3 regions of the Streptomyces sp. NPDC012827 genome follow, and region 1 is predicted to be linked to each of the others. Evidence: riboswitches for the same ligand, from Rfam matches in the RefSeq annotation. Region 1 holds a riboswitch; each other region holds the start of a gene.

What was found. Region 1 has a riboswitch for cobalamin ahead of ACFY60_RS27950 (FecCD family ABC transporter permease). Riboswitches for the same ligand answer to the same signal wherever they lie in the genome.
Positions count from the first base shown of each region.
Region 2: another riboswitch for cobalamin. It lies ahead of ACFY60_RS02085 (ribonucleoside-diphosphate reductase subunit alpha); the one in region 1 lies ahead of ACFY60_RS27950 (FecCD family ABC transporter permease).
Region 3: another riboswitch for cobalamin. It lies ahead of cobN (cobaltochelatase subunit CobN); the one in region 1 lies ahead of ACFY60_RS27950 (FecCD family ABC transporter permease).

Region 1 covers NZ_JBIBBY010000014.1:79,893-90,304, forward strand. The annotation lists gene ACFY60_RS27930 (RHS repeat-associated core domain-containing protein) at 1-3,178, shown strand, start outside; gene ACFY60_RS27935 (hypothetical protein) at 3,214-3,339, shown strand; gene ACFY60_RS27940 (ABC transporter substrate-binding protein) at 3,504-4,523, opposite strand; gene ACFY60_RS27945 (ABC transporter ATP-binding protein) at 4,539-5,351, opposite strand; gene ACFY60_RS27950 (FecCD family ABC transporter permease) at 5,351-6,448, opposite strand; cobalamin riboswitch at 6,563-6,710, opposite strand; gene ACFY60_RS27955 (glycoside hydrolase family 43 protein) at 7,436-8,749, shown strand; gene ACFY60_RS27960 (MFS transporter) at 8,863-10,104, opposite strand; gene ACFY60_RS27965 (ABC transporter substrate-binding protein) at 10,334-10,412, shown strand, end outside.
Region 2 covers NZ_JBIBBY010000001.1:463,497-473,908, reverse strand. The annotation lists gene ACFY60_RS02085 (ribonucleoside-diphosphate reductase subunit alpha) at 1-1,815, opposite strand, end outside; cobalamin riboswitch at 1,950-2,080, opposite strand; gene mctP (monocarboxylate uptake permease MctP) at 2,124-3,749, opposite strand; gene ACFY60_RS02075 (DUF3311 domain-containing protein) at 3,746-4,021, opposite strand; gene ACFY60_RS02070 (GntR family transcriptional regulator) at 4,211-4,975, opposite strand; gene ACFY60_RS02065 (extracellular solute-binding protein) at 5,409-6,683, shown strand; gene ACFY60_RS02060 (sugar ABC transporter permease) at 6,758-7,750, shown strand; gene ACFY60_RS02055 (carbohydrate ABC transporter permease) at 7,882-8,673, shown strand; gene ACFY60_RS02050 (glycoside hydrolase family 3 protein) at 8,683-10,215, shown strand; gene nagB (glucosamine-6-phosphate deaminase) at 10,299-10,412, opposite strand, start outside.
Region 3 covers NZ_JBIBBY010000002.1:366,130-376,541, forward strand. The annotation lists gene ACFY60_RS05080 (precorrin-2 C(20)-methyltransferase) at 1-180, opposite strand, end outside; gene ACFY60_RS05085 (precorrin-8X methylmutase) at 177-812, opposite strand; gene ACFY60_RS05090 (cobalamin biosynthesis protein CobG) at 827-2,197, opposite strand; cobalamin riboswitch at 2,277-2,410, shown strand; gene cobN (cobaltochelatase subunit CobN) at 2,488-6,111, shown strand; gene ACFY60_RS05100 (ABC-F family ATP-binding cassette domain-containing protein) at 6,197-7,795, opposite strand; gene ACFY60_RS05105 (DUF1648 domain-containing protein) at 8,017-9,003, shown strand; gene ACFY60_RS05110 (GntR family transcriptional regulator) at 9,006-9,362, shown strand; gene ACFY60_RS05115 (cupin domain-containing protein) at 9,499-9,804, shown strand; gene metG (methionine--tRNA ligase) at 9,965-10,412, shown strand, end outside.

The DNA.
Region 1 (10,412 bases):
GCGGGCGGCACAGGAAGAACGCGTCCGCACCGGCGGCGTCCCGTCGAACGGGGGCCGGGTCTCGGCCAACCGCACGGCCGACGAGACCGGAACCCTGGTCTGGGTGCCCGAGGGACAGGGCTCGATTCCCTGGCACCAGATCTCGGACTTCCGCATCACCGATTCCCTCGTCGCGCGGATCAACCTGTCCAACGGCAACCTCATGCTGGCCGCGACCGACTTCGAAGTGGCGGGCGTCGGCCAGAAGTTGCGCCTGGCCCGTACGTACAACTCTCTCCAGGGGCCCTACGGCAAGGTGTCGGACCGCTGGTGGCAGGAGTACGAACGCTACCTGCACGTCTTCACGAACTCGGTCGTCCTCTACGACGCGACGGGTGACTCGCTGTCCTTCACCAAGAACGCCGACGGCACCCTCACCACGCCCAAGGGTTACTCGAAGGACCTGAAGGAGAACGCCGACGGCACCTACACACTCACCCATCGCAAGTCGGGTGTGAAGGACACCTATGACGCGAACGGGACGCTGACGAAGGTGACCGACCGCAACAAGGGCACGATCACGGTCGACCAGCACGACGAGACCGGCGAGCACAAGGGCTTCAAGCTGACCGAGACGCGCTCGGGCCGCTGGATCGACCTGCTCAAGACGTACCCGAACCAGTGGCAGGCCAAGGACCACACCGGCCGCACCGCCGTCTTCGACCTCGACGCCGGCGGCAACCTCTCGCGCACCACGGACACCGAAGGCAAGACCACCTCTTACGCCTTCGACGCCGATGGAAGGATCACCAAGGTCACGACCCCGGAAGGGCGGGTGACGGTCTTCGCCTACGACTCCGAGAACCGGGTCGTCTCCATGCTGCGGGCGACCCAGACCGGCGCCTCCGGACACACCGGCCCCACCTACACCTACGCCTACACCGGCGTCTATCCCTGGGACGCGGGGACGACGACCGTCACCGACCCCGAGCAGCACGCCACGAAGTACGAGCACGACGGCGAGGGCAAGGTCACCAAGGTGACCGACGCACTCGGCCACTCCCGTTCGAAGACCTTCGACGGGAACAACAACGTGCAGACCGCGACGGACGCGATGGGCGTCGGCGGCACCGGTGGCAATGTGACCACGTACGGCTGGGACACCCGCAACAACCTCACCTCGGCGAAGCTGCCCACCGGAGCCACTGCCGCCGTGGCCGGTTATCAGACGCTCTCGGGCGCGGACCTGCCCGGCTCGATGACCACCGTCGACGGGGAGAAGACGGACTACACGTACGACACGGCGGGCAACACCAAGTCGGTCGCCGTGACCGGCACAGGCGGCGGAACCCAGTCCTTCGACTACAACCCCGCCACGCCGACCTGCGGCGGCTTCGAGGGCCAGCGCTGCAAGGTCACGACGAAGATGTCCTCGACCAAGTCGGTCTCCACGTCCTTCACGTACGACGCCAAGGGCAACCTGATCAAGGTCACTCCCCCGGCCCCGCTCGGCGTGACGACGTACACCTACGACGACCTGGGGCGGCCCGCCTCCTCCAAGGACGGCCGGGGGGTCACGACCCTCTACACCTATGACCACCGCGACCGGATCGTGAAGGTCGACACCTCCGGCTACGCCACGGTCAGCTACTCCTACGACGGAGACGGGAACCTCACGCTGCGCTCGGACGGCACGGGTGTCACCGCCTATGCCTTCGACCCGCTGTCGCGTGAGACCGTCCGGACCCTGCAGAACGGTTCGCAGACCCGTCTGACCTACACCCCGGCCGGCAACGTGGACACGTACGAGGACCCGGCCGGCCTGACCGACTACACCTGGAACGCGGTCAACAAGCTCACGCAGCTCAAGGACCCGACCGGCAAGGTCACCACGTACACGTACGACAACAACGACACGCGCACGAAGACCACGTACCCGGGCGGGACCGCCCAGGAGGTCACGCTCGACAAGTCGAGCCGTCCGGAGCGGATCCGGACGACATCGCCCAAGGGCACGCTGGTCGACCTCGCCTACACCTACGGCTACGACCACGACGCCAGCACCACCACCCCCCTCAAGGACGGCGGGAAGATCCGCACCCGCACGGACGCGGTCGCGGGGATGAGGACGACGTACACCTACGACGGCGCGGGCCGGTTCTCCTACGCGAAGGAGGAGAAGGGCACCACCCTCAACTCGTCCTGGCAGTACTGCTACGACCTGGCCGGCAACCTCACCTCCCAGGGCGTCGACCCCGGTTGCCCCCGCGGCACCACCTACACGGTCAACGACGCCCAGCAGATCACCGCGAAGAACGGCGTCGCCACGAACTGGTCGTACGACAAGGTCGGCAACGAGACCGCCGGCGCCTCCACCCCCGAGGGCACCCGCACCGGCGAGACCTGGTCCGACTACTCCCAGATGACGTCGATCACCGTGGGCGGCAAGACCTACACCGGCCAGTACGGCTCGACGGACCAGAGTGAGCGGATCAAGCTCGGCGACACGTTCTTCCACAACGGGCCGCTCGGCCTCTCCGCGAAGAGCCTCGGCGGAGTCGACATGGGGTTCAACCGCGAACCCGGGGGCACCCTGAACTCCATGACGACCGGCGGCAAGTCCTACTACTACCTCACCGACGCGCTCGGTTCGGTCGTGGCGCTCGCCGACGAGGCCGGCACGAAGGTCAACTCGTACTCCTACAGCCCCCGCGGTGTCCAGCGCGCCGGGACCGCCGAACAGGTCCCCCAGCCCTACCAGTTCGCCGGCGGCTACCACGACGCCACCGGCCTCTACCACTTCGCCGCCCGCTACTACGACCCCAACATCGGCCGCTTCACCAGCACCGACCCCTCCGGCCAGGAGAAGAACCCCTACCTCTACGCCGAAGGCGACCCCGTCAACCGCATCGACCCGTCCGGGCTGGCCTTCTTCGACGCGGTCGGCAAGGGCTTCGACATGTACGACATCGGCAGCATGGCCAAGGACGTGTCCGAGGGCAACTACAAGGACGCCCTGGCCACCGGGGTCGGCCTGGCGGCGGGTGCCGCCGCCGAAGCCGGGTGCGGCGCGGCCGCCGTCGCTGCCAGCGCACCCACCGCAGGCGTGGGCGGACTGGCTGTCGGCGCCACCTGCTTCGCCGTCGGATACGGGGCTGGCGAACTGGGCGAGAAGGCCGCGACCAGCGTCCTGAACTAGGCACCGAAATCGATCAACAGCAACGGGAGGACAGCATGTCGTACGGCCAGTTCCTGGCCAAGGGCGCCGGCGAGGGCACTCCGCCCTTCTGGATCATCGTCATCGCCCTGGTCGTCATCGTCGGGGTGGCGTTCCTGGTGAGCAAGGCCCGCAAGAGGTAGCACCACCCTCCGGACACGCGGGACGTGCGGCACTCCGCCCGGCTGGTTCCCTACCGGCCGGGCGAAGTGTTGCCCACATGGGACGCGCTCCGAGGGCCCGGGCCTGCCCGGCCGCGCCGCACCGCCGTCGGCGTGAGGCGGCCGGGGAGTCTGCGTCCGTCAGGTCACGAGGCGAATCTCCTCAGGTCCGCGGCGAGTGAGGCGATGGCCGCGGGGTTGCGCGGGCTCTCCACCAGTTCCGCGTAGTCGAGGACGACGATCCGGTCGTTCTTCACGGCCGAGACGCCGGCGAGCGGCGGATAGGACTTCAGGAACGTGCGCTTCTGCTCCGCGGTGGTGTCACCGTAGTCGTTGATCACGATCACCTCGGGGTCGCGCTCGACGACCGTCTCCCAGCCGACCGTCGCCCAGCTGTCCTTGAGGTCCTTCATGACGTGATCGCCGCCCGCCTTGGTGATGATGTCGTGCGGCCCGGCGTACAGGCCCGAGGTCAGCGGCTTGTCCTGCCCGTCGTCGTAGAGGAAGACGCGCGGACGGTCAGCGCCCTTCAGGGCCTTCGCCTGTGCTTCGGCCACCGTCTTCTCGAAGTCCGCGATGAGGGCTTCCGCGCGATCCTCGACGTCGAAGATCTTCCCCAGGTTCCGCAGGTCGGTGTACAGCGCTTCGAGCGGCGGCATCACCCCGCGGGCCTTCCCCTGCCCGTTGCGGCACGACTCGCTCAGCACGTACGAGTCGATGCCCACCTTCTCCAGCTCGGCGGGGCTGAAGCCCTCGCCCTCGTTGAAGCCGTAGTTCCAGCCCGCGAAGACCAGATCGGCACGGGCGTCGAGCACCAGCTCCTTGTTGATCGTCTTCTTCGAGAGCCACGTCGTCCTCTGGTACGCGTCCTTCCAGGGAACGGAGGTGAGGTCCCCCCGGTCGTCGGGCATCACGTAGCCCGCCATGCGGTTCTCGAGTCCGAGCGCGAACATGATCTCGGTGATACCGACGTCATTGGTGACCACGCGCTGGGGCGCCTTGTCGAAACTCTTCTTCTGGCCGCAGTTCTCGACGGTGACCGGGTAGTGCCCGCCGCGCGCCTTGGCACCCCCCTCGCCGTTCTCCGGCGTGACCTGCGCGCCGCAACCGGTGAGCACCAGGGCGGCGGCGAGGGCGAGCGCGGCGGGACGTACGTGGTTCGGCATGGTGGCGATGACTCCTCAAGAGGTGGGACGGGAGGGCGGAAGACGGTCGAAGAGCAACTGCACGACGCCGGACTCGGGATGCGGCACCCGGTGCGCCCGTACGCCGAACACCTCGGCCAGCAACGCGGGCGTGAGCACGTCGTGCGGAGCGCCGGAGGCGACGATCCGGCCGCTCTGGATGACGTAGAGCAGGTCGCAGTGGAGCGCGGCGAGGTTGAGGTCGTGCAGTGCCATGAGCACGGTCAGGCCTCCCCCAGACTCCGTCCGGGGGGACCCCCAGCCGCGCACGAGGGCCAGGACCTCCAGCTGCTGGGCGATGTCGAGGTGGTTGGTCGGCTCGTCGAGGACCAGGACGCGGGGCTGCTGGGCGAGCGCCCGGGCGATCAGGACCCGTTGCTTCTCGCCGCCGGAGAGGGTGAGGAAACCGCGGTCCGCGAGGTGGCCGGCGCCGACCCGTACGAGCGCGGCCTCGCACGCCTTCCGGTCCTCGTCGGTGGCCCGGGCCACCGACCGCTGGTGCGGCAGCCGCCCCATGGCCACGACCTCGGCGACGGTGAAGTCGAACTCGGTGAGGGCCTCCTGGGGCAGGGCGGCCAATCGGCGGGCGCCCTCGCGCGCGCTGAGGGAGTGCACGTCCTCCCCACCGAGCCGGACCGTGCCCGCCGAGGGGCGCAGAGCGCGGTAGACACAGCGCAGCAGGGTGGACTTCCCGCTGCCGTTGGGGCCGACGAGGCCGACGACCTGACCCCCGTCGGCACGGAGCGTGGCCTCGCACACCAGCCGCGCGCCGGCGACCTCGACCGTCAGCGCGTCGATGTCGATCCGCATCACTTGCCTCCGAAGGTGTAGGAGCGGCGGCGCATCAGCAGGACGAAGCACGGGACGCCGATGGCGGCGGTCACCACGCCCACCGGCAGCTCGACGGGCGCGAGCACCACACGCGAAAGGATGTCCACCCAGATCAGCAGAACAGCTCCGGCGAGGGGTGCGACCGCCAGCAGCCGGCGGTGGTCCGCGCCGACCAGCATCCGTGCGGCGTGCGGCACCATGAGGCCGACGAAACCGATCGCACCGCTCACCGCGACCACGGCCCCCGTGACGGCGGCACAGACCAGGAACAGCTCCTTGCGCAGCCTCCCCGCGTCCACCCCCAGGGCGGCCGCGGTCTCGTCCCCCATCGCCAGCGCGTTCAGGCGACGCGCTGACACCGTCAGGTGGGTGAGTCCGGCGAGCACGGCTCCCGCGGCGATCGGCACGGAGGCCCAGCTGGCTCCGCCGAGGCTGCCGAGCAGCCACATCATCGCGGAGCGGGCCGCTTCGCCGCGTTCTGCCGCGAACACCATGAACGTGGTGACGGCCGAGAAGCCGTAGTACATCGCCGTGCCCGTCAGCACGAGCCGCAGCGGGGTCAGGCCGTCAGCGGTGCGGGCGATCGCGTAGACCAGCGCCATGGCGAGGAGCGCGGAGAGGAAGGCCGCCGTGGACAGAGCCCACAGACCGAGAGCGCCGAAGGCTCCGAAGAGGAGGACGGCATTGGCACCGACGGCCGCGCCGGAGGAGATGCCCAGGACGAACGGGTCGGCGAGGGCGTTGCGGACCATGGCCTGTACGGCGACTCCGATGGCCGACAGGCCGGCTCCGACGACCGCGGCCAGCACGGCTCGCGGAAAGCGCAGTTCCCACACGATCGTGTAAGCCGGGACCTCGTCCGGCGATACGGCGCCGCCTGTCAGCCCGGCCCACAGGAAACGCAGCACCTCGCCCCAGGACAGTCCCGAGGCTCCCATCCCGGCCCCGCACACGACGGAGAGCAGGAGTCCGACGCAGAGGACGAGAAGGAGAAACGGCAGGGACACGCGCTTGGACCGCGCGGGCTCGGCCCCGCTGCGTCCCGTGGGGAATGACGGCGCGGGTGTGCGTTCCAGGGGTGTGACCACCGGCGGGTCGCCTTCGCTCGGGCCGTGCACCTGCACGAGCAAAGGAGCAGCCCGGGACGCGGGGCGCCCTGCGCAGCACCCTCTCGCAGTCCACGGCGATTCGACAGGGGCCTTCACCACCGCGGGTAATCGGGCTCACGGCGCCACGACTTGGGCTCCGTCCACCGTTGCGGGTCAGCGCCGGACTTCGACCGGACTTCCCCCGCGGGGCGCTCGCAGCATAGCGCGTGCGGCAAAGCCCTCTTCGGTCGGATGACAACCCGGCGTCCGCAACGGGTCCGGCGTCGACTGCCGCGTACCACTCTTCCTTACCGGAAGAACTGAGCGATCACACTGGGTTGAGATGCGGCTTCTAGGGATCTTGTGCTGTCCGCTCTCGACTCCTACCATCCATGACGTTCGAAGGTTCGATTTACGTTCGCAGTATCGAACGTGACCTGGCTGAAGCGGCTTTCGCATGGCGTACATGCCGTCCCCCACACGCCGAATGCCGGACTTGGAAGGGTGTACCTGGCCTTAGTGCCCGATCGCCTCCTGGAGCTTCGTGTGACGTCACCCGCACCATGCCCACGCCCGCGCCCGTACCGCGCGGCCGTGCTCCTCCTGTCAGGCCTGGCGCGGCCGGCCCGTCGTCCAATGCGTAGGCGGCGCCCGGGACACGCCGTATCCCGGCCCTGTCCTGCCGCCCCCACCCGGCCAGGTGACCCCACGGACCCGCGTCGGCACCTTCGACCGAACGACCGTGAAACCGAAGTGGGCATGGAACCACACTTCGGACAACGGCCTCCCCGCGTCTGACCGGCTGCTCAACCCCCGACCCGCAGCACCAGGAAGGGCCACACCATGTCCAGTAGCGACGTCCGCAGGCCAACGGCTCACCCGACCGCAGCGAGACCACCCGCCACCGGTACCAGACTCGCCCGGGCAACCTGGGTGCTGATCCTCATGGTGGCGTTCGCCGTCCTTCCTGCCGCGGTGCATCCCACGGCGGCCAGGGCCGACAACCCGATCGTGCAGCACGTCTACACCGCCGACCCGTCCCCGCTGGTGCACAACGGACGGGTCTACCTCTACACCGGGCACGACGAGGACGGCTCCACCTCCTCCTTCGTGATGAAAGACTGGCGGGTGTGGTCCTCCGCCGACATGGTCAACTGGACCGACCACGGCGCACCGCTCAGCCTGAACACCTTCAGCTGGGCGGGCGCCAACGCGTGGGCGGGCCAGGCCGTCGAACGGGGCGGCAAGTTCTACTGGTACGTGCCCGTGACGGTCCGGGCGACCGGTGCCTTCGCCATCGGCGTGGCGGTGGCGGACAGCCCCACCGGACCGTTCCGGGACGCCCTCGGCCGCCCGCTGCTGGAGAACACCGAGTTCGACCCGACCGTCTTCATCGACGACGACGGTCAGGCCTACCTCTACTGGGGCAACCCCAACCTGTGGTACGTCAAGCTGAACGCCGACATGACCTCCTACTCGGGCAGCCCCACCAAGATCCCGCTCACCACCTCAGGATTCGGCACCCGCACCGGCAACCCCGACCGTCCCACGCTGTACGAAGAAGGGCCGTGGGCCTACAAGCGGAACGGTCTGTACTACCTGGTGTACGCGGCCAGGTGCTGCCAGGAGTTCATCGCCTACTCCACGGCACCGAGCCCGACCGGACCCTGGACCTACCGGGGAACAGTCATGCCCGCGCAGGGCAACAGCTTCACCAACCACCCGGGCATCGTGGACTTCAAGGGCAGTTCGTACTTCTTCTACCACAACGGCGCCCTCCCGGGCGGAGGTGGCTTCACCCGCTCGGTAGCCGTGGAGAAGTTCTCCTACAACGCCGACGGCACCATTCCGACCATCAACATGACGAGCACGGGTGCCCCGCAGGCCGGCCCACTCGATCCGTACGTCCGCCAGGAGGCCGAGACGATCGCCTGGGGTTCCGGGATCGAGACCGAATGGACCAGTGACGGCGGAATGAACGTCGGCTGGATCGAGAACGGCGACTACACCAAGGTCAAGGGAGTGGCCTTCGGGTCCGGTGCCTCCTCCTTCGCCGCACGCGTCGCCTCGGCCACCAGCGGCGGCACCCTCGAAGTGCGCCTGGACAGTCCGAGCGGGTCGATCGTGGGCCGGTGCGGTGTGCCGAACACCGGTGGCTGGCAGTCCTGGACCACGGTGACCTGCCCAGTGAGCGGCGTGACGGGAACCCGTGACCTGTACCTGACGTTCAGCGGCGGCAGCGGCTACTTGTTCAATGTCAACTGGTGGCAGTTCACCCGCGCCGCGTAGCCGCCACCGCCAGTCGGGGCCCGCGGGCACCTGGTGGCCGGACCGGCCCGCACCCTCGTCCGCGACGCGGCACCACGGCTGACCTTCAACCGCTGGTCTTCAACCGCTGACCTTCATCGCTTCCGTGCCCGGCCCCGGGGGACCACTCCCCCGGGGCCGGGCGCGGGCGCCGCTCCGCAGCCGTCCGGTCGGTGGCGGGGCACGAGGGCGAGTCCCAGGAGGGGGATCGTCGCGAGGAGGAGCCAGGGGGCAGGGCCGTCATGGTCGAGGAGCGCTCCGATCGGGGCGCCCGCGGCGAGGACGACGAGGCCGGAGAGGGAGGAGAGCGCCCCGGTGGCCAGGCCGATGCGCGTCTCGCCGGTGAGGTCGGGAAGGAGCGCCCGCGTGGCGGGAAGCACCAGCATCTGACCGAGGGTGAGCAGCACGGTGAAGGCGACGGCCCCCGCCGGGCCGTCGAACGTCCGCAGGGCTCCGGTGACGGCGAAGGCGGCGGCGATCAGCAGCAGTCCGGCGCGGATCATGGCCGGGCGGCCGAGCCGGGTCGCGGTGAGCCGTTCGACGGGCGCGGAGCCGACGACCACCAGCACGGAGGAGAGGGCGAAGAGCCAGCCGAGCGCGGCCTGGGAGCCGGTCGCGCGGTCGAGTTCGGCGGGGAGGGCGAGGTAGAGCTGGTTGTAGGCGAGGAGATAGGTGGAGTAGGCGAGGGCGAGGAGCAGGAAGGAGCGGTTACCGAGGACCGTCCGCCAGGGGGCACGCGGCTCCGCGTCCGCCGCCGGCGGGGTGCGGCGCGGCAGGAGCTTGGCGTGGGCGGCGAGAACGACGAGGAAGACGCCCGCCCCGGCCAGGCAGGCGGTGCGGAAGTGGCCCGCACCGCCGCCGTACAGCAGGAGCGTGCCGAGGACGGGCCCGAGGAGCGCGCCGGCCTGACCGCCGGCGGAGAAGCGGGCGAGGGTGTGGGTGCGGCGGGGGCCGCCGTCGCGTTCGGCCCGGAGCGCTTCGCGCGCGATCTCGGACTCCACGGCGGGTGAGAAGAGCGCGGCGGCGAAGCCGACCGTGACCACCGCGCCGATCACGGTCCAGGCGGTGGCGGCGAAGGCGAGCCAGACGAAGCCGGCGACGCGCAGGGCGCAGCCGACGAGGACGACGGGGCGCGGGCCGTACCGGTCGGTGAGGGCGCCGCCGACGACGAACAGGCCCTGCTGGCTGAAGGTCCGCAGCCCGAGGACGAACCCCACCAGGGCGCCGCCGAGTCCGAGGGCGCCTCCAAGGTGGTCGGCCAGGTAGGGGAGGACGGCGAAGAACCCCACGTTGAAGGCGAACTGGCTGGCGACGAGGAGCCGGGCGAGCGGGGACATGCGGTGGGTGCCTTCGGGGTGCTGTGGGAGGGACGGAAGGGGTGCTGCGGAAGGGGTGGGTGGGGGCGGACGGGTGCTGCGGGAGGCGGCGGTACCCGGGGGCGGCCCCAATGGTTGAGAATTCACCTACCCGAGTAGAGTTCGGTAAGCCTACCCTTATAGCCTGCTGTCGCCCGGGGCTCCTCCCCCTCCCCCGGGCGCTTCCCCCGCTCATTCGACAGGACCTCCCATGCGCGCCACCACCCGCGGGCTCCTCACCGCCCTCGCCCTCACTCCCCTGCTGGCCGGCTGTTTCGCGCCGAGCCAGA
Region 2 (10,412 bases), on a different contig from region 1:
GCTGTTGCGCATGCCGACGGCGGCGATCCGCTCACGCAGCGCGGCCCAGCGCTCGGGCCAGTTGAGCTCCACGTCGTAGTGGTCGGGGTGCAGCACGCCCCGCGCCGTACGGGTCTTCTCCCAGGCGGGGAGCGGGCCGTGACGCTCGGCGAGGTCGGCGGAGGCCTCGTAGGCGGCGAGCATGACGCGCTCGGCGATCCGGGTCGACAGGGCCCGCGCGGGGGCCGAGTCGAAGGGCAGCTTGAGCTGGAAGAAGACGTCCTGGAGGCCCATGGCGCCCAGGCCCACCGGCCGCCACCGGGCGTTGGACCGGCCAGCCTGCTCGGTCGGGTAGAAGTTGATGTCGACGACCCGGTCGAGGAAGGTGACGGCGGTGCGGACGGTCGCGTCGAGCCGCTCCCAGTCGAGGTCGCCGGTGGCCGTGTCCACGAAGGCGCCCAGGTTGACCGAGCCCAGGTTGCAGACGGCGGTCTCGCCGTCGTCCGTGACCTCCAGGATCTCGGTGCACAGGTTGGAGGAGTGGACGGTGTGGCCCGGCTCGGCGGTCTGGTTGGCCGTACGGTTCGAGGCGTCCTTGAAGGTCATCCAGCCGTTGCCGGTCTGCGCCAGCGTCCGCATCATCCGGCCGTACAGGTCGCGGGCCGGCAGCGTCCGGCGGGCCAGGCCCGCGGCCTCGGCCTTGCGGTACGCGGCGTCGAACTCCTCGCCCCACAGGTCCACCAGCTCGGGCACGTCGGCGGGGGAGAACAGCGACCACTCGCCGTCGGCGTTCACCCGGCGCATGAACTCGTCCGGGATCCAGTGCGCGAGGTTGAGGTTGTGCGTCCGGCGGGCGTCCTCGCCCGTGTTGTCGCGGAGCTCCAGGAACTCCTCGATGTCCGCGTGCCAGGTCTCCAGGTAGACGGCGGCGGCGCCCTTGCGGCGGCCGCCCTGGTTGACCGCGGCGACGGAGGCGTCGAGCGTCTTCAGGAAGGGGACGATGCCGTTGGAGTGGCCGTTGGTGCCGCGGATCAGCGAACCGCGGGCGCGGATGCGGGAGTAGGAGAGGCCGATGCCGCCCGCGTGCTTGGAGAGCCGCGCGACCTGGTGGTAGCGGTCGTAGATGGAGTCCAGTTCGTCCTGCGGGGAGTCGAGCAGGTAGCAGGAGGACATCTGGGGGTGGCGGGTGCCGGAGTTGAACAGGGTGGGGGAGGAGGGCAGGTAGTCGAGCCGGCTCATCAGCCCGTACAGCGCCGCCACCTCGTCCACGGCCCGGGTGCTGTCGTCCTCGGCGAGGCCGGAGGCGACGCGGAGCATGAAGTGCTGCGGGGTCTCGATCACCTTGCGGGTGATCGGGTGACGCAGCAGGTAGCGGGAGTAGAGGGTGCGCAGGCCGAAGTAGCCGAAGCGGTCGTCGGCCGCCGGGTCGACGAGGGCGTCCAGGCGCGCGGCGTGCAGGGCGGCGAAGGCGGCGGTGCGGTCCGCGATCAGGCCTTCGCGGTGACCGACCGCGACGGAGGACGAGAAGGAGACGGCGCCCTGGGAGGCGGCCTCGTCCGCGATCGTGACGGTGAGCAGGCGGGCGGCGAGCCGGGAGTACGCCGGGTCCTCGGCGATCAGGCCTGCGGCGGCCTCGGTGGCCAGCTCGCGCAGCTCCGCCTCGTCCGAGGCGGCGCTCCGGCCGCGCAGCGCGGCGGCGGCGACCTTGCCCGGGTCGGTGTCGGGGAGGTCGGCGGTCAGCTCGGTCAGGGTCCGCAGCAGTACGGTCCCGGGTCCGTCGCTCTCGTTACCGTCGCTCTCGATCGCGGTGGCCGGATCGGCGGGCGCGATGGTCACGTGGGGCTCTCCCTCGCTCGGCTCGGGGCCACGGGGGAGGGAAGGCGGGCAGGCGGGCGGCCGTGGGCACACGGGCGCTCCGCGTCCACCGGCCCACTCCACGAGGCCCGGACGTCTGTGGCACCCGGAACGGAAGGACCGGGCGCACCGTCGGCAGGTCCTCGGACTCACCTCGTACGAACAGGTACAAGACACACCGTTGCGGGACAGTTCCGGATTCGCGCCGGATTCCCCTGCGTCGACAGCGAGCATGAGCATACATGTGGGGGGCGCCGCTCGCGGCACCCCCCACATGTTGTGTCCCCGTGTCAGTGCGTGTCGGCGCCGACCTTCGGGAGTTCGGTCTGGACACCGGGGTCGCCGGCGTCGGCCGTGTAGTCCGAGGGGGAGGTCTCGTCGACGCCGTCGGGGGCCTTGACCGCCCGCAGGACGAGGGTCAGGACGACCGTGACGAGGACGTTGAGGACGAAGGCGGTGAGGCCGATGTAACCGATCTCGCCGATGCCCGGGATCTCGGCGGAGGAGCCGCCGAAGTGCTTCTGGGTCGGACTGGCCACGCCGTACGCGGCGGCCGTGCCGTACACCATGCCGACGGCCCAGCCGCCGACGAGCGCCCAGCGGTGGAACCAGCGGGTGAAGAGACCGCCGACCAGGGCCGGGAAGGTCTGGAGGATCCAGATGCCGCCCAGGAGCTGGAAGTTGATCGCGACCGTCTTGTCCATGGTGAGGACGAAGGCGAGCGCGCCGACCTTCACCAGGAGCGACACCAGCTTGGAGACCTTGGTCTCCTGGGCCGGGGTGGCGTCCGGCTTGATGAAGTCCTTGTAGATGTTGCGGGTGAAGAGGTTGGCCGCGGCGATCGACATGATCGCGGCCGGGACGAGCGCGCCGATGCCGATGGCGGCGAAGGCGACGCCCGCGAACCAGTCCGGGAACATGTTCTCGAACAGCTGCGGGATGGCGAGCTGGCCGTTCTTGACCTGGATCCCGGCGGCGATGGCCATGAAGCCGAGGACCGCGAGCAGGCCGAGCATCAGCGAGTACAGCGGCAGGATCGTGGTGTTGCGGCGGATCACCTCACGGCTGCGCGAGGACAGCGTCGCCGTGATGGAGTGCGGGTACATGAACAGCGCGAGCGCGGAGCCGAGCGCCAGCGTCGCGTAGGTCCACTGGCTGGCGTCGCCCGGCACGAGTGCGCCGCGCGGCTTGCCCGTGGCCTCGTTGGTCTGCCCGAACGCCTCCCCCGCCTTGGCGAAGATCTCGTCGAAGCCGCCCAGCTTGATCGGGATGTAGATGATCGCCACCGCGATGACGATGTAGATCAGGGTGTCCTTGACGAAGGCGATGAGCGCCGGGGCGCGCAGACCCGAGGAGTAGGTGTACGCGGCCAGCACGCCGAAGGCGATGAGCAGCGGCAGGTCCTTGATGAACCAGTGCGTGTTCTCGCCGCCGCCGACGCCCATCACGTCCAGGACGGCCTGGATGCCGACGAGCTGGAGCGCGATGTACGGCATGGTGGCGAGGAGACCGGTCAGGGCGACCGCCAGCGACAGGCCCTTGGAGCCGAAGCGGCCCCGGACGAAGTCGGAGGTGGTCACGTACCCGTGCTTGTGCGAGACCGACCAGAGGCGCGGCAGGAAGGTGAAGATCAGCGGGTAGACCAGGATCGTGTACGGCACGGCGAAGAAGCCGGCCGCGCCCGCCGCGTAGACGGCCGCCGGGACGGCGACGAAGGTGTACGCGGTGTACAGGTCACCGCCGAGCAGGAACCAGGTGACCCAGGTGCCGAACGAGCGGCCGCCCAGGCCCCATTCGTCGAGGCTCTGCTCGTTCTCCGCCCTGCGCCAGCGGGAGGCGAGGAAGCCCATGACCGTGACGGCCAGGAAGAAGAAGATGAAGACGGCGAGCGCGACGCCGTTCACGCCGTCCTTCATCGCGCGTCACCCCCCTGCCGGGTGCGGCGGCCACGCTGGTCGTGCTGCCACAGCTTGTACGCGACCATGGTGAGCGCGGTCGAGATCAGCACCCAGAGCATCTGGTACCAGTAGAAGAACGGGATGCCCGCGAGGGTGGGCTCGACCTTCGCGTAGGAGCCCACCCACAGCATCGCGACGAACGGCGCGAACAGGCAGATCCCGATGACCACGCGGAGCGGCGTGATGAGGGGTTGTTTCCCTTGTGTGGTTCTCTGAGCCGTTTCTGGCATGGCGAATTCCCGTCCCCTCGCTGATCACCTCGTAATGCCGAGGAAATCTAGGGGACGGGTCCGCTGTATGGAACCCCTGTCCGGATAACGGATGGGAGAGTGTCAGAGCGCCTTCTGGGCGGACACCCGGGAGGGGGTTTTCCGCCGGGGAGGAAAGGTGAGTGGTCTGGACCGGTGGCGGTGCCGGTTTCAGTCGGTGGGGCGCTTGAGGCGCGCCACGAACTTGTACCGGTCGCCGCGGTAGACCGAGCGCACCCACTCCACCGGCTCGCCCTGCGCGTCCCGCGAGTGGCGGGACAGCATCAGCATCGGCAGGCCCACGTCCGTACCGAGCAGGCCGGCCTCGCGCGGGGTGGCGAGGGAGGTCTCGATGGTCTCCTCGGCCTCGGCGAGGTGGACGTCGTAGACCTCGGCCAGGGCCGTGTAGAGCGAGGTGTACTTCACCAGGGAGCGGCGCAGCGCGGGGAAGCGCTTGGCCGAGAGGTGGGTGGTCTCGATGGCCATCGGCTCGCCGCTCGCCAGGCGCAGCCGCTCGATCCGCAGCACCCGCCCGCCGGCGGTGATGTCGAGCAGGCCGGCGAGGGTGTCGTCGGCGGTGACGTAGCCGATGTCGAGGAGCTGGGAGGTGGGCTCCAGCCCCTGGGCCTTCATGTCCTCGGTGTAGGAGGTGAGTTGCAGGGCCTGGGAGACCTTGGGCTTGGCGACGAAGGTGCCCTTGCCCTGGATGCGTTCCAGGCGCCCTTCGACCACCAGCTCCTGGAGGGCCTGGCGCACGGTGGTGCGCGAGGTGTCGAACTCGGCGGCCAGCGTGCGCTCCGGGGGGACCGGGGTGCCGGGCGGGAGGGTCTCCGTCATGTCGAGGAGATGGCGCTTGAGCCGGTAGTACTTGGGCACGCGCGCGGTGCGGGTGACCGCCCCGGTCTCTGTCTCGGTGCTGCCCGCCTCCGTGGCCATGGCCTGCCTTCCCGACTCCTGTGCTGCTGCCGTCACCGGCTCCTCCGTCTGTCGCGGCTCACATGGTGGCACGGTTCACCCGCCACCACGGTTTCTCCTGCCGACACATGCCGGTGCGGCCGGAGGAGTCGTGCCCTGCCTTCTTATACACCGAGGAACGGCCTGTTGGTCTAGGCCATTGCGAGCCCGGCTGTCCCCGCACGCGCATTCTCCCCTCCGACCCGTTCGGGTGGCGGCCGAGGAGGGTGAGATGTCGGTCCGATAACGGACGCCGATACCCCTCCTGCGCACTCTTGACACCCCAAAAGGTCTAGGCCAAGCTCCGGGTACTGGTCTAAACCATTAATGACCAGGTCCCGGCCCCACAGCATTACTCGACGTATGTCTTCGCGCGGTGGGCAGGGGGGTTGCAGGCATCCCTGAGGAGGGTGGCGTGAAGCGCAAGCTCATCGTGGCGATCGGCGTCGCGGGCATGATGGCCGGTATCGCGGCGTGCGGTGGCTCGGAGTCCGGCGACAAGGCCGGCGGCGAGGCCAAGGAGCTCACCGTCTGGCTGACGGTCGACGCCCAGAACAACTGGCCGGAGCTGGTCAAGGCCGCCGACGACGCGGTCGCCAAGAAGCACCCGGGCATCAAGATCAAGCACGAGTACTACGGCTGGCCGGACAAGAACACCAAGCTGGACGCGGTGCTCGCCACCGACAAGGCCCCGGATGTTGTCGAAATGGGCAACACCGAGATGATCAGCTACATGGCCAAGGGTGCCTTCGCCGAGGTCGACCCGTCGAAGTTCGCGAACTCCGGCAAGTGGCTCGACGCCCTCAAGGACTCGGTCACCTACAACGGCAAGACCTACGGCGTCCCCTACTACGCCGGTGGCCGCGTGGGCACCTGGCGCAAGGACATCGCCGCCGAGGCCGGTGTCAAGGCCGCCCCCAAGACCTGGGCCGAACTGACCGCTGCCCTCGACGCCATCCAGAAGAAGAAGGGCGACAAGTTCAGCGCCTGGTACCAGCCGTCGCCGGACTGGTACGCCGCGATGTCCTTCGTCTACGACGCCGGCGGCTCCATCGCCAAGCAGGACGGCGAGACCTGGAAGGCGAACCTCTCCTCGCCGGAGTCCGTCAAGGGCCTCACCGAGTACAAGAACATCCTCGACAAGTACATGCACGGCGACAAGACGAAGGACGAGTCCGACCGTCCCGTCGTCTTCGGCCAGGGCAAGTCCGCCACCATCTTCGCCGCCGGCTGGGAGGGCGCCACCGCCGCCGACCCCAAGTCCGACAAGGTCGGCGGGCTGAAGGACAAGCTCGAGAACTTCGTGATGCCCGGCCCGAACGGCAAGAACCTCCCGGTCTTCCTCGGCGGCTCCGACCTGGCCATCCCGGTCAAGTCCAAGGCGCAGGGCGTCGCCGCAGAGTGGATCGCCGCCTTCACCGGCGCGGAGGGCCAGAAGGGCCTCGTCGCCAAGGGCAACCTGCCCAACAACAAGGCCGACCTCGCCCCGCTCAAGAGCGACCCGGCCACCGCCGTCCCGGCCACCGCGGCCGAGTCGAGCTGGTTCGTTCCGACCGCCCCCGGCTGGGGCCAGGTCGAGAAGGCCCAGACCCTCAAGACGATGCTCATCGACATCGCCAAGGGCAAGCCGGTGGACCAGGCCGCCAAGGAGGCGGACGCCGCGATCGACAAGGTCATCAACACCAAGTGACCTTCGGGCAGGGCCCCGTCCGACGGCGGGGCCCTGCCGCCCGTATCACGAGAGGGACCGCTGAGGAGCACGGGATGAGTGCCGCAGACACAACCACCGCGAAGGTGCCGCCGGCGCGGCAATCGCCACCCCCCGGCCCCGCGGCCGGTACCCCGGGCAAGCCCGGCAAGAAGTCGAACGGCGGAGCCGGCATCCCATGGCTGCTGCTCGCGCCCTGCCTGATCGTCCTGCTCCTGGTGCTCGGCTACCCGCTCGTGCGGCTCGTCACCCTCTCCTTCCAGAAGTTCGGGCAGCCCCAGCTGTGGGGCTTCCAGGAAGCGGAGTCGGCCGGACTCGACAACTTCACGAAGATCCTCGGTGACACGGAGTTCTGGGCCGTCGTCCTGCGCACGGTCCTCTTCGCGGCCGGCGCGGTCGTCGTCACGATGGTCCTCGGCATGCTGATCGCCCTGCTCCTCCAGCGGGTCTCCGGCTGGGTCAAGGCGCTCATCAACATCGTGCTCGTGGCCAGCTGGGGCATGCCCATCATCGTCGCCACCGCCATCTTCAAGTGGCTGTTCGACGCGGACTACGGCGTCCTCAACTGGCTCCTGAGCAAGCTCCCCGGCGTCGACATGATCGGCCACAACTGGTTCGCCAGCGGCCCCCAGGGCCTCGCCGTCATCATGCTCCTCGTCGTCTGGGGGGCCGTCCCCTTCGTCGTCATCACCCTCAGCGCCGGCCTCACCCAGGTGCCGAAGGAACTCGAAGAGGCGGCCCGGCTCGACGGCGCCGGCGCCTGGGGCGTCTTCCGCTTCGTCACCCTGCCCGTCCTCAAGCCGATCATCGTGATGCTGACGACCCTGTCGGTGATCTGGGACATGGGCGTCTTCCCGCAGGTCTACGTGATGCGCAACGGCCACCCCGAGCCGGAGTTCCAGCTCCTCACCACGTACTCCTTCGACCGGGCGTTCGTCGTGAACGACTACGGCACCGGCTCCGCGATCGCGCTCGTCACGGTCGTCCTGCTGCTCGGCGTCGTCGCCGTCTACATGCGCCAGATGCTCAAGATCGGAGATGTGGAGTGAGCGCCGCCAACACCTCCGCGGGCGCCGCCGTCAAGGCCCCCGCCGCCCCCGGTCCGGCCTCCGCGCAGGCCCCGGCACCGGCCCCGGTCCGGGCCGCCCGGCGCCCCGGCCGGTCCAAGCTCGGCTGGAACCTGCTCGGCCTGCTCGTCGTCCTCACCGCCGGCTTCCCGGTCTACTGGATGGTCAACACGGCCTTCAAGCCGGCCAAGGACGCCATCGACCCCGACCCGCACTTCTTCCCCTCGACCTTCACGCTCGAGAACTTCGAGCGCGCCCTCGACATCGCGGACTTCTGGGGACCGGTCCTCCGCAGCCTCGTCGTCTCGCTCGTCGTGGTCGTCATCGGCATCGCGGTCGGCCTGCTCGCCGCCCTCGCGATCTCCCGCTTCGCCTTCCGCGGCCGCAAGATCGTGATCGTCGGCATCCTCGCGGTGCAGATGGTCCCGCTGGTCGCCATGATCATCCCGGTCTTCCTGCTCCTCAACGACCTGGGCCAGTACGACAAGCTCACCGGCCTGATCATCACCTACCTGACCTTCATCCTCCCCTTCACGGTGTGGACCCTGCGCGGGTTCATCGTGAACATCCCCAAGGAGCTGGAGGAGGCCGCCCAGGTCGACGGCTGCACCCGCACCGGAGCGTTCATCCGGGTCGTCTTCCCGCTGCTCGCCCCCGGCATGGTCGCCACCTCGGTGTACGGCTTCATCCAGGCGTGGAACGAGTACCTGTACGCCCTGATGCTGATGAGCCAGCAGAACCAGACGGCCACCGTGTGGCTCGGCAACTTCATCACCAAGAACGGCACCGAGTACGCCCCCATGATGGCCGGCTCGACCATGATGGCCGTGCCCATCGTGATCCTCTTCCTCCTTGTCCAGCGCAAGATGGCCGCGGGCCTCACGGCCGGTGCGGTGAAGGGATAACGGCGCCCCATGACCACTCTCGTAACCGGCACCGACACGCTGACGCGGGACGCCCTCACGGTGCTCCAGCCGGGCTTCGTCGGCACCACCGCCCCCGACTGGATCCTCCGCCGCATCGGCGAGGGCCTCTCCTCCGTCGGCCTCTTCGGACGGAACATCGTCGACCCCGAACAGCTCGCCGCGCTCACCGCGCGCCTGCGGGCCGAACGGGACGACGTCCTCGTCGCCATCGACGAGGAGGGCGGCGACGTCACCCGCCTGGAGGTCAACCAGGGGTCCTCCTTCCCCGGGAACTACGCCCTCGGCAGCGTCGACGACGTCGAGCTGACCCGGGCCGTCGCCCGTGAACTCGGCCGCCGGCTCGCCGCCTGCGGTGTCGACCTCAACTGGGCCCCCTCGGCGGACGTGAACTCCAACGCCGCCAACCCGGTCATCGGCGTCCGCTCCTTCGGCGCCGACCCCGACCTGGTCGCCCGCCACACCGTGGCCTACGTCGACGGCCTCCAGGGCGTCGGTGTCGCCGCCTGCACCAAGCACTTCCCCGGGCACGGCGACACGAACGTGGACTCGCACCACGCCCTGCCCCGGATCGATGTGGACCTCACCACACTGCACGCCCGTGAGCTGGTACCTTTCCGCGCCGCCATCGCCGCCGGTACCAAAGCGGTCATGAGCGCGCATATCCTGCTCTCCGCGCTCGACCCCGAGCGGCCGGCCACCCTGAGCCCGCAGATCCTCACCGGTCTGCTCCGCCAGGAACTGGGCTTCGAGGGGCTCATTGTCACCGACGGCATGGAGATGCGGGCCGTCGCGGCGACGTACGGCATCGAGCGCGGCTCCGTCCTCGCGATCGCCGCGGGCGCCGACGCCATCTGCGTCGGCGGCGGGCTGGCCGACGAGGACACCGTACTGCGGTTGCGGGACGCCCTCGTCGACGCCGTACGGACCGGTGAACTGCCCGAGGAGCGGCTGGCGGACGCCGCGGCGCGCGTGCGCGCCCTGGCGTCCTGGACCCAGGCGCACCGGGCCAGGGGGGCCGCATCGGTGCCGGGCGCGGCGTCACAGGAGGGGACCGCGCCCGGCGCCGACATCGGACTCGTCGCCGCCCGCCGGGCCCTGACGGTGACCCGGGGGGAGCGGCCGTACACGCCGATGACCGGCGCTCCCTACGTGGCCGCCTTCACCCCCGTCGCCAACTTCGCCGTGGGCGACGAGACCCCGTGGGGCATCGCCGCCGAGCTGGAGCGCCTGCTGCCCGGCACGGAGACCGGCTCGTACGCCGACGGCTCGGTCGACGCGGTGCTCACGGCCGCGGGGGAGCGGCGGATCGTCGCGGTCGTACGGGACGCCCACCGCCACCCGTGGATGACGGCGGCCCTCGACTCCCTGCTCGCCGCCCGCCCCGACACCGTGGTGGTCGAGATGGGCCTCGATGAGGCGGAGCCCCGGGGAGCCCTGCACATCGCCACCCACGGCGCGGCCCGGGTCTGCGGCCGCGCCGCCGCCGAGGCCCTGGTGGGCACGCCTCCTGACCGCTCCTGACCTCCGCCCGCCTGTACGGCACGGGGCCCGGCACCTGAACCAGGTGCCGGGCCCCTTCGCCGTTCGCGGAGGGTCCGGGTGGATCAGATGCCCTGCCAGGAGGGCTTGTTCGCGTAGGTGTGACGGAAGTAGTCGGCCAGCTTCAGCTTGGACGCGGCGGCCTCGTCCACCACCACGGTGGCGTGCGGGTGCAGCTG
Region 3 (10,412 bases), on a different contig from region 1:
GTGGTCCTCGCGGATGTGCTCGGCGGCGATGGAGCGGGCGATGGACCGGCCGTGGCGGGCCGAGTGGTAGGCGATGACGTCGGCCTCGGCGATGGCCTTCACGGCGGCGAGGGTCAGGAGGTTCGGGTCGCCGGGGCCGAGGCCGACCCCGTACAGCTTGCCGGTGGTGGTGCCGCTCATGCCTGGATCTCCGCTTCGTGCGCGAGCGCGTTGAGGGCGGCGGCGGTCATGGCGCTGCCGCCGCGCCGGCCCCGGACGACGAGGTACTCGAGGCCGAGGGTGTTCTCCGCGAGGGCGTCCTTGGACTCGGCCGCGCCGATGAAGCCGACCGGTATGCCGAGGACGGCGGCGGGCTTCGGCGCGCCCTTCGCGATCATCTCCAGGAGGTGGAAGAGGGCGGTGGGCGCGTTGCCGATGGCGACGACGGAGCCTTCGAGGCGGTCGCGCCAGAGTTCGAGGGCGGCGGCGGAGCGGGTGGTGCCGAGTTCGGCGGCGAGCCCCGGCACGGCCGGGTCGGAGAGGGCGCAGATCACCTCGTTGTCGGCGGGCAGCCGCTTGCGGGTGACGCCGCTGGCGACCATCTGCGCGTCGCAGAGGATCGGCGCGCCGGCGCGCAGGGCCTCGCGGGCGCGGGAGACGGCCCGGGGCGAGAAGGCGATGTCGCGGACGAGGTCGGTCATGCCGCAGGCGTGGATCATCCGGACCGCGACCTGCGCGACGTCGGCGGGCAGCCCCGCGAGGTCCGCCTCGGCGCGGATCGTGGCAAAGGACCGGCGGTAGATCTCCGTCCCGTCCTTCTCGTAGTCGAACATCCTGGTGCTCTCGCTCATCTCGTGGTCGTCGTCGGGGTCGGGGTCGTGCGGGCCGTGGCGACCGCGCCGGGCAGGGAGGTACGGGGGGTGGGGGCGCCGTTCACCCGGTAGGCGTCGTCACCGGTGGCGAGCACGTCCACCCAGGTGCCGCGCGGGTGCCCGCACCGGCGCTCGCAGCCGGAGAAGTGGACGGGGAGGAGGGGGCCGGGGGAGCCGGCGCGCGCCTCGCCGGTGCCGGGGGAGCCGGCGTGCGCCTCGCCGGTGCCGGGCGCCGCACCCGCACCGGGCTCCGGGGCCGCGGCCGTCCCCGCCGTCGCGTCCCCCCGTACGTCCGCCAGGGACTTGGCGCAGCCGGGGCGGCCCGTGCAGGCCGTGACGCCCGCCCACGGGGAGTCGGGACGGGTGATCAGCCCGAGGGCCGCGAGGGCCGGGAGCCGGTCGGCGGCGCGGTCGGCCGTCCGGTCGGTGACGACGACGGCGCCGCGCCAGGGCGTGAGCCGCACCTCGGCGGCGCCGTCCGCGAGGCCCCGCAGCTGCGCGGCGGTGAGCCGGCCGAGCGGCGCCAGGACGTACAGGCCGTGGTCGCCGAGCGGCCCCGGCGCGGGCGGTGCCCCGTGCGGGAGGGCGGGAGCGGGTACGGGCTCCGCCGGGATCCCGGCCCGGGCGAGTGCGCCGGCCACGTCGGGGGTGTGGCCGGGCGGCAGCTCGGCCACCCGCCAGGCACCGGTCCCGGCGGCCCGGGCGGCGGCCAGGAACGCCCCGGCGGCGGCGACCGCGGCCCGGGGCGCGTCCGCCCCGGCGACCCGGAGGGCCTGCCCGCCGGACCACAGGAGGGCGCCCCGGGGCGCTCCGTCCGCCACTGCGACCAAGGTCACATCCGCGCCGAGCCCGGTCATGTCCCCGCGGCCGTCGTCGAGGGCGAAGAGGAACCGGCCCGAGAGGGCGGCCGTCCACGGCTCCGCGCAGAGCAGCGTGTCCAGTTCGCGCGCCCACAACTGGGCGTCGGCGGTGCCGAGTCCGTCCAGGCCGGCGGCGGGGGAGGCCACGATGTTGCGGATCCGCTCGTGGCGGGGGGAGGGCAGCAGACCCGCCCCTGTCAGGAGTGCGGCGAGCTCCGTGCCGCAGCCCTCGCCCAGGCCCCGCAGCTCGGCGTTGCCGCGCGAGGTGACGCTGATCCGCCCGTCGCCCAGGCGCTCCGCCGCGTCGGCCAGCACGGCGGCCTGACGGACCGTCAAACGTCCTGCGGGCAGCCGGAGCCGGGCCAGGCGGCCGTCGTCGGCCGGATGCAGGCGCAGCGCTCCGGGGCAGGCGTCGCCACGGTCCCGTACGCGGGTTTCACCCGGTCCGGGCGCCGGGGGTGGGGTGGGCGGCATGGCGGCGAGCATACCCACGGCGCACCGCCCGGCCACGTGGTGTGATCGGGCCGACTCCGCCGCCCCCTCGGCCGCCCCGGCGGCACGATCTAGGATGCGAAGCGGCATGGGGTCCCAGGACCCCGGGGAGGAAGCCCGGTGAGAATCCGGCGCGGTCCCGCCACTGTGAGCCCGTACCGGCGACGGAACGGGTGAGTCAGGAACTCCCTTCCCCTCGCTCCCGGCTCCGTCCGGGCAGGGGAGGCCCCCACCCACACGACCACCCGGGGCGCGGACAACCCCGAGGAAGGCCTGAGCTCGCCATGCTCCTGCTGCTGTCGCACTCCGACACCGACCTGCTCAGCGCCCGGGCGGCCAACGCCGCCGCGCCCGACGGCCCGGTCGCGTACCGCTTCGCCAACCCCTCCCGCCTGCCGCTGGACGAGCTGCCCGCCCTCCTCGACGGCGCCGACCTGGTCGTCGTCCGCCTCCTCGGCGGTGTCCGTTCCTGGCAGGAGGGCCTGGACGCGGTCCTCGCCGCCGGGAAGCCGGTGGTCGTCCTCAGCGGCGAACAGGCCCCCGACGCCCAGCTGATGGCCACCTCCACCGTGCCGATCGGCGTGGCCACCGAGGCCCACGCCTACCTCGCGCACGGTGGCCCGGCCAACCTGGAGCAGCTGGCCCGCTTCCTCTCCGACACCGTCCTGCTCACGGGCCACGGCTTCGAGGCCCCGGCCGCCGCCCCCACCTGGGGCCCGCTGGAGCGGACCGCGCGGAACGCGGCCGGCCCGGTCGTCGCGGTGCTCTACTACCGCGCCCACCACATGAGCGGGAACACCGCCTTCGTCGGCGCCCTGTGCGACGCGATCGAGGACGCCGGCGGCCGGCCGCTGCCGCTGTACGTGGCCTCGCTGCGCGCCCCCGAGCCGGAGCTGATCGACACCCTCCGTACCGCCGACGCGATCGTCACCACCGTCCTGGCCGCGGGCGGCACCAAGCCCGCCGAGGCGCAGGCGGGCGGCGACGAGGAGGCGTGGGACGCGGGCGCGCTGGCCGCGCTCGACGTGCCGATCCTCCAGGCGCTGTGCCTGACCGGTTCGCGTGCCGCGTGGGAGGAGAACGACGAGGGCCTGTCGCCGCTGGACGCGGCCGGGCAGGTGGCCGTGCCCGAGTTCGACGGCCGCCTCATCACCGTCCCGTTCTCCTTCAAGGAGATCGACGCCGACGGCCTGCCCGCGTACGTCGCCGACACCGAGCGCGCGGCCCGCGTCGCCGGCATCGCCGTCCGGCACGCCCGCCTCCGGCACATCCCGAACGCCGAGAAGAAGCTGGCGCTCGTGCTGTCCGCGTACCCGACGAAGCACTCCCGCATCGGCAACGCGGTCGGCCTGGACACCCCGGCCTCGGCCGTGGCCCTGCTGCGCCGCCTGATGGCCGAGGGCTACGACTTCGGGCCCGAGGACGAGATCCCCGGCGTGGTCTCGGGTGACGGCGACGAGCTGATCCGCGCCCTGATCGAGGCCGGCGGCCACGACCAGGACTGGCTGACCGAGGAGCAGCTCGCCAGGAACCCGGTCCGCATTCCGGCCGCCGACTACCGGCGCTGGTACGCGACCCTCCCCGAGGAACTGCGGTCGCACGTCGAGGAGCACTGGGGCCCGCCGCCCGGCGAGATGTTCCTCGACCGGTCGCGGAACCCGGAGGGCGACATCGTCCTCGCCGCCCTGCGCCGCGGGAACCTGCTGATCCTCATCCAGCCGCCGCGCGGCTTCGGCGAGAACCCGATCGCGATCTACCACGACCCCGATCTGCCGCCGTCCCACCACTACCTCGCCGCCTACCGGTGGATCGCCGCCCGCGCCGACGACGGGGGCTTCGGCGCCGACGCCATGGTGCACCTGGGCAAGCACGGCAACCTGGAGTGGCTGCCCGGCAAGAACGCCGGCCTGTCCGCCGCCTGCGGCCCCGACGCGGCCCTCGGGGACCTGCCGCTCGTCTACCCGTTCCTCGTCAACGACCCGGGCGAGGGCACGCAGGCCAAGCGGCGCGCCCACGCCACGCTCGTCGACCACCTGGTGCCGCCGATGGCCCGCGCCGACTCGTACGGAGACATCGCGCGCCTGGAGCAGCTGCTCGACGAGTACGCGCAGATCTCGTCCATGGACCCGGCGAAGCTGCCGGCGATCCGCGCCCAGATCTGGACGCTGATCCAGGCCGCCAAGCTGGACCACGACCTGGGCCTGGAGGAGCGGCCGGAGGACGACGGCTTCGACGACTTCCTGCTGCACGTCGACGGCTGGCTGTGCGAGGTCAAGGACGCCCAGATCCGTGACGGTCTGCACGTCCTCGGCGGCGCGCCCGCCGGCCCGGAGCGGGTCAACCTGGTGCTGTCCATCCTGCGCGCCCGCCAGATCTGGGGCGGTACGCAGGCGCTGCCGGGCCTGCGCGAGGCGCTCGGCCTGGACGAGTCGGCCGCGACCCGGGTCACCGCCGACGAGGCGGAGGCGAAGGCGCGCGAGCTGGTCGAGGCGATGGAGGCGGCGGACTGGTCCGTGGACGCGGTCGAGAGGGTCGCCGCCGGTCACGGCCCCGACGTGGCCGCCGTGCTGCGCTTCGCCTGCGAGCAGGTCGTGCCGCGCCTGGCCGCCACGACGGACGAGCTGACGCACGCGGTGCACGCCCTGAACGGCGGCTTCGTGCCGGCCGGTCCGTCCGGTTCGCCGCTGCGCGGCCTGGTCAACGTCCTGCCGACCGGCCGGAACTTCTACTCGGTCGACCCGAAGGCGGTGCCGTCCCGCCTCGCCTGGGAGACGGGGCAGGCGCTCGCCGACTCCCTCCTGGAGCGCTACCGCACGGACAACGGCGACTGGCCGACCTCCGTGGGCCTGTCCCTGTGGGGGACGAGCGCGATGCGGACGGCCGGTGACGACGTGGCCGAGGCGCTCGCGCTGCTCGGCGTGCGCCCGCTCTGGGACGAGGCCTCGCGCCGCGTGAACGGCCTGGAGCCGATCCCGCTGGAGGAGCTGGGCCGCCCGCGCATCGACGTCACCCTGCGCATCTCGGGCTTCTTCCGTGACGCCTTCCCGCACGTCATCGGTCTGCTGGACGACGCGGTACGGCTCGTGGCGGGTCTCGACGAGCCGGCCGACCAGAACTACGTGCGGGCGCACGCGCAGGCCGACCTGGCCGAGCACGGCGACGAGCGGCGTGCCACGACCCGTATCTTCGGGTCGCGGCCGGGCACGTACGGCGCGGGCATCCTCCAGCTGATCGACTCGCGCGACTGGCGGACGGACGCGGACCTCGCCGAGGTGTACACGGTCTGGGGCGGTTTCGCGTACGGGCGCGGCCTGGGCGGCCGTCCGGCGCGGGCCGAGATGGAGACGGCGTACAAGCGGATCGCGGTCGCGGCGAAGAACACGGACACGCGTGAGCACGACATCGCGGACTCCGACGACTACTTCCAGTACCACGGCGGCATGGTGGCGACCGTCCGCGCGCTGAAGGGCACGGCCCCGGAGGCGTACATCGGCGACTCCACCCGCCCGGAGACGGTCCGCACCCGCACGCTGGTCGAGGAGACGTCGCGGGTCTTCCGGGCGCGGGTGGTCAACCCGCGCTGGATCGAGGCGATGCGGCGCCACGGCTACAAGGGCGCGTTCGAGCTGGCGGCGACGGTGGACTACCTCTTCGGGTACGACGCCACGACCGGCGTGGTCGCCGACTGGATGTACGACAAGCTGACGCAGGAGTACGTGCTCGACCCGGAGAACCAGGCCTTCCTCAAGGAGGCCAACCCGTGGGCGCTGCACGGCATCGCGGAGCGTCTCCTGGAGGCGGAGTCGCGCGGCATGTGGGAGAAGCCGGACCCGGAGACGCTGGCCGCCCTCCGCCAGGTGTTCCTGGAGACCGAGGGTGACCTGGAGGGTTCGGGGGACGAGGCGTAGGCCGGCCGGGCCGGGACCGGGAGCGGCGCGGTGTGCGCGCGTCCCGGTGCCCGGCCGGCGTCCTCGCGCGGGACCGGGTCCCGGCTCACCGGTGGGTGAGGGTGCGGTCCGGTGACAGGGCGAGCCGGCGGCCCGGGAAGGACGCCCGCAGCCGGCGGTCGTGGGTGACCACGACCAGCGTGCCCCGGTAGGCCGCGAGCGCGGCCTCGAACTCCTCCACCAGTCCCGGTGACAGGTGGTTCGTGGGCTCGTCCAGGAGCAGCAGGTCGGCCGGTTCCGTCACCAGGCGGGCCAGCTCCAGCCTGCGGCGCTGTCCGGCCGACAGGAGCCGGACCGGGGTCGCGAGGTCCCGGGCGGGGAACAGGCCGAGGCGGAGCAGCTCCTCCTCGCGGCCCTCTCCGAAGGCCTCGCTCACCGTACGGGGGTCGGTGGGCGGGGCCGTGTCCTGCCGCAGCAGTCCCACCCGGCCGGGTGCGCGCACCGTGCCCGCGTCCGGGGTGATCTCGCCCGCGAGGACTTTCAGGAGGGTGGTCTTGCCGGCGCCGTTGGGGCCGGTGACGAGGAGCCGTTCGCCCGGTTCGAGGTGGAGGGCGTCGAGCCGGAGCCGGCCGTTCACCCGTACCCCGGTCAGGTCGACGGCCGCGCCCTCGCCGGTCAGGTCCGCGTGGAAGCGCAGCGGGTCCGGGGGCGGCGGCACGGGGTCGGCGGTGAGCCGGGCGAGCCGTTCGCGGGCGGCGCGGATGCGGCTCATCGCGCCGTGCGCCCGGGACCGGGCCCGGAAGGCGCCCGCCCCGCTGAAGGAGGCGGGGGCCTTGCGGGGGATCGCCGAGAACCGGTCGATGTGGGTGTCCGCGAGCGCGGTGTGGCGGGCCAGTTCGGCCTTCCACTCCTCGTACGCGCGCTGCCGGCGGGTGCGTTCGGCGGCGCGGCCGGTGAGGTAGCCGGCGTAGCCGTCGCCGTAGCGGCGGACGGTGTGGCGGTCCTCGTCCACCTCCAGGACGGCGGTGGTGACCCGTTCGAGGAACGTCCGGTCGTGGGAGACGGCCACGACCGTGCCCCGGTGGGCGCGCAGCCGTTCCTCCAGCCAGCCGACGGCCTCGTCGTCCAGGTCGTTGGTGGGTTCGTCGAGCAGCAGGAGTTCGGGTTCGGCGGCGAGGACGCCGGCGAGCGCGAGGCGGGAGCGCTGCCCGCCGGAGAGGGTGCCCAGGGTGCGGGCGCGGTCGAGGGGGGCGGGTTCGCCGAGGCGTCGCAGGACGGTTTCGACGCGCCGGTCGGCACCGGCGCCGCCCCGCGCCTCGTAGGCGGCGAGGAGCCGGGCGTAGCCGTCGAGGTCGCCGGTGTCGCCGAGGGCGGCCTCGGCGGTACGGATGGCCCGCTCCAGTTCCCGTACCTCCGCGAGCGCGTGGTCGACGGCCTCGCCGACGGTGGCGGTGGGCGGGAGGTCGAGGGTCTGGGCGAGGTGGCCGAGGCCGCCGGGGGCGTCGACGGTCACCGTGCCGTCGGTGGGGGTGTCGAGTCCGGCGAGGAGCCGCAGGAGCGTCGACTTCCCGGAGCCGTTGTCCCCGACGACGCCGAGCCGTTCGCCGGCGCGGACGGTGAGGGAGACCCGGTCGAGGACGGTGCGGTGGTGGACGTCCCGGTCGTCGAAGCGCCGGGTGACGTCGGTGAGTTGTGCACGGAACAAGGGCGCCTCCCGGGCCGTAGAATACGAGACGAGACGTCTCGTCTTTTTGAGAGTACGGGAAGGTCCACGCCCGGGCAAGACGCTTCGTCTCGTCGGCGGGTGTCCGTCCTCCGTGGAGGAGGGCCGGTTCGTGGAGTGGGTTGCCCGTCGAGCTTGTTCTAGTAGAGTGCAAACAAGTGGAACAGGTGCCCGGGCCGTCCGGTCCGGAGGAGGGGGAGACCATGACCCACGACACGACCGAACCGAGCCGCCCCGCCCGCACGGGAGCACGCCTCCGGGGCAGCCGGCCCTGGGCCGCCCTGCCCTTCCTGCTCGCCCTCGCCGGGTACGCGGTGGCCCTCGCGCTCTGGTGGGAGCGGCTGCCGGACCCCGTGGCCACGCACTTCTCCGGGGCGGACGGCCGCGCCGACGGCTGGACCTCCCGCACCGGCACGGCCGTGACCGGCGCGGTCCTGCTGGCCGTGGCGGGCGCGGCCTGGACGGCGTTCGTCCGCGGGCCCGCGCTCGCCGGCGCCTGGGCGACGGCCGGATTCCTCGGCGCGCTGCCCGTCCTGATGCTCCGCGCCAACCTGGACGCGACCGGTCCGGACCCCGCCACCCTGCCCCCCGGCCACCTGGTGGCCGGCGCGGCCGTCGCCGGCCTCGCCGCGCTCGCCGGGTGGGCGGTGAGCCGGCTCGTGGTCGACGAGGAGCGGCCGGGTGCACCCGCCCCGGAGGGCGAGCCGTACGAGCGGCTGCCGCTCGGCCCGGGCGAGGTGGCCGGCTGGTCCCGCCACACCGGCTCCCCGGCGCTGACCGTGCTCGGCGCGGGCCTGGCCCTGGCGGGCCCGGCCGTCCTGACCGCCGGGTGGTGGCCGGTGGCGCCGTTCCTGGTGGCGGCCGGTGCGGCGGGGCTCGGGCTCGCCCGCGTCCGGGTCACGGCCGACCGGCGCGGCCTGACCGTCGCGCCCGCCGTGACCGGCCGGCCCCGCCTCCGTGTCCCGCTCGACGAGATCGAGGGCGCGGACGCGCGGGACGTGCGCGCGGTGGCCGACTTCGGTGGCTGGGGATACCGGGTCCGGGCCCACCGCACCGCTCTGGTGCTGCGCTCCGGCGAGGCCCTGGTGGTCCGGCGCGCGGGCGGTCGCGAGTTCGCGGTCACCGTGCCCGACGCGCGGACCGCCGCCGCCCTGCTCAACACGCTCACCGCACGGCATGGGAAGGTCTGACGGTGCTTTTCCGGGTCGATCCAGCCTCCTCCGTCCCCCTCGGCGACCAGATCGCCGCCTGCGTCCGCGGCGCGCTCGCCGACGGCTCCGCGGCGCCCGGCGAGCGCCTCCCGGCCGCCCGCGACCTCGCCGACTCCCTCGGCGTCAACGTCCACACCGTCCTGCGCGGCTACCAGCGGCTGCGGGAGGAGGGCCTGATCGAACTCCGCCGGGGCCGCGGCGCCGTCATCGTCCCCGGCGCCACCGCCCCCGACCGCGCCCGCCTGCTCGGCCGCCTCCGCGAGGCGGCGGCGGAGGCCCGCGAACTGGGCCTCAGCGAGGCGGAATTCCTCGAACTGGCCCGGACCTCACTGGCGTGACCCGCCCGCCCGGCGGATTTTGCCGAACGGTCGACCCGTCGCCGCCCCGGCTCCCGTAGCGTCCTCGGCGTATCCGTCGACACGCACCGCGGGCGGCCTCCCACCCGGGCGGGCCGGGCCGCCGGGGAGGTATGCCATGCACCAGCTCGACCTGCCGGCGACGGCGTCCGCGCTGCCGGACGCCTGGAGCTCCCACCTGCTGGCGCGGGTGGGAACGGCCGGGGTGAAGGTCCTCCGCATGGACGGGCGCCCCCTCCCGGCCGAGACCCACAGCGCCCCCGAGGTGCTCCTGGTGCTGGACGGCCGCCTCGAACTGCTGGTGGACGACACCGCGGTGACGGTGGCCCCCGGCGGCATGTACCGGGTGCCGGCGGGCACCCGCCACGCCGTCCGCCCCGGCAGCCACGGCACGCTGGTGATCGTCGAGGCACCGGAGGGGTGACGGCTCCGGCGGCCACGGGCGCCCGGCGGGTCCCGTACCGGGCGAACCGCCCCGCCCCGCCGGCGACCGCACGACGGCCCCCGCCCCCGTACCCATAGAATTTGACCCTGCTGTCGGAACGACCACGGCATCGCACCCCACTGGAATGGAGCATCCCAGGATGGCTCGACACCTTGTCACCAGCGCACTTCCCTACATCAACGGGATCAAGCACCTGGGCAACATGGTCGGGTCGATGCTCCCGGCGGACGTGTACTCCCGGTACCTCCGCCAGCGCGGTCACGACGTCCTGTACATCTGCGCCACCGACGAGCACGGCACCCCCGCCGAGCTGGCCGCCAAGGAGCAGGGTCTGCCCGTCGACGAGTTCTGCGCCCGCGCCCACGACGCGCAGAAGGCCGTGTACGACGGCTTCGCGCTGGCCTTCGACTACTTCGGCCGCAGCTCCTCGCCGCAGAACGCCGAGATCACGCAGCACTTCGCGCGGAAGCTGTACGAGAACGGCTTCATCGAGGAGCGGGCGATCCGCCAGGTCTACTCGCCCGTCGACGGCCGCTTCCTGCCCGACCGGTACGTGGAAGGCACCTGCCCCCACTGCGGTTACGACA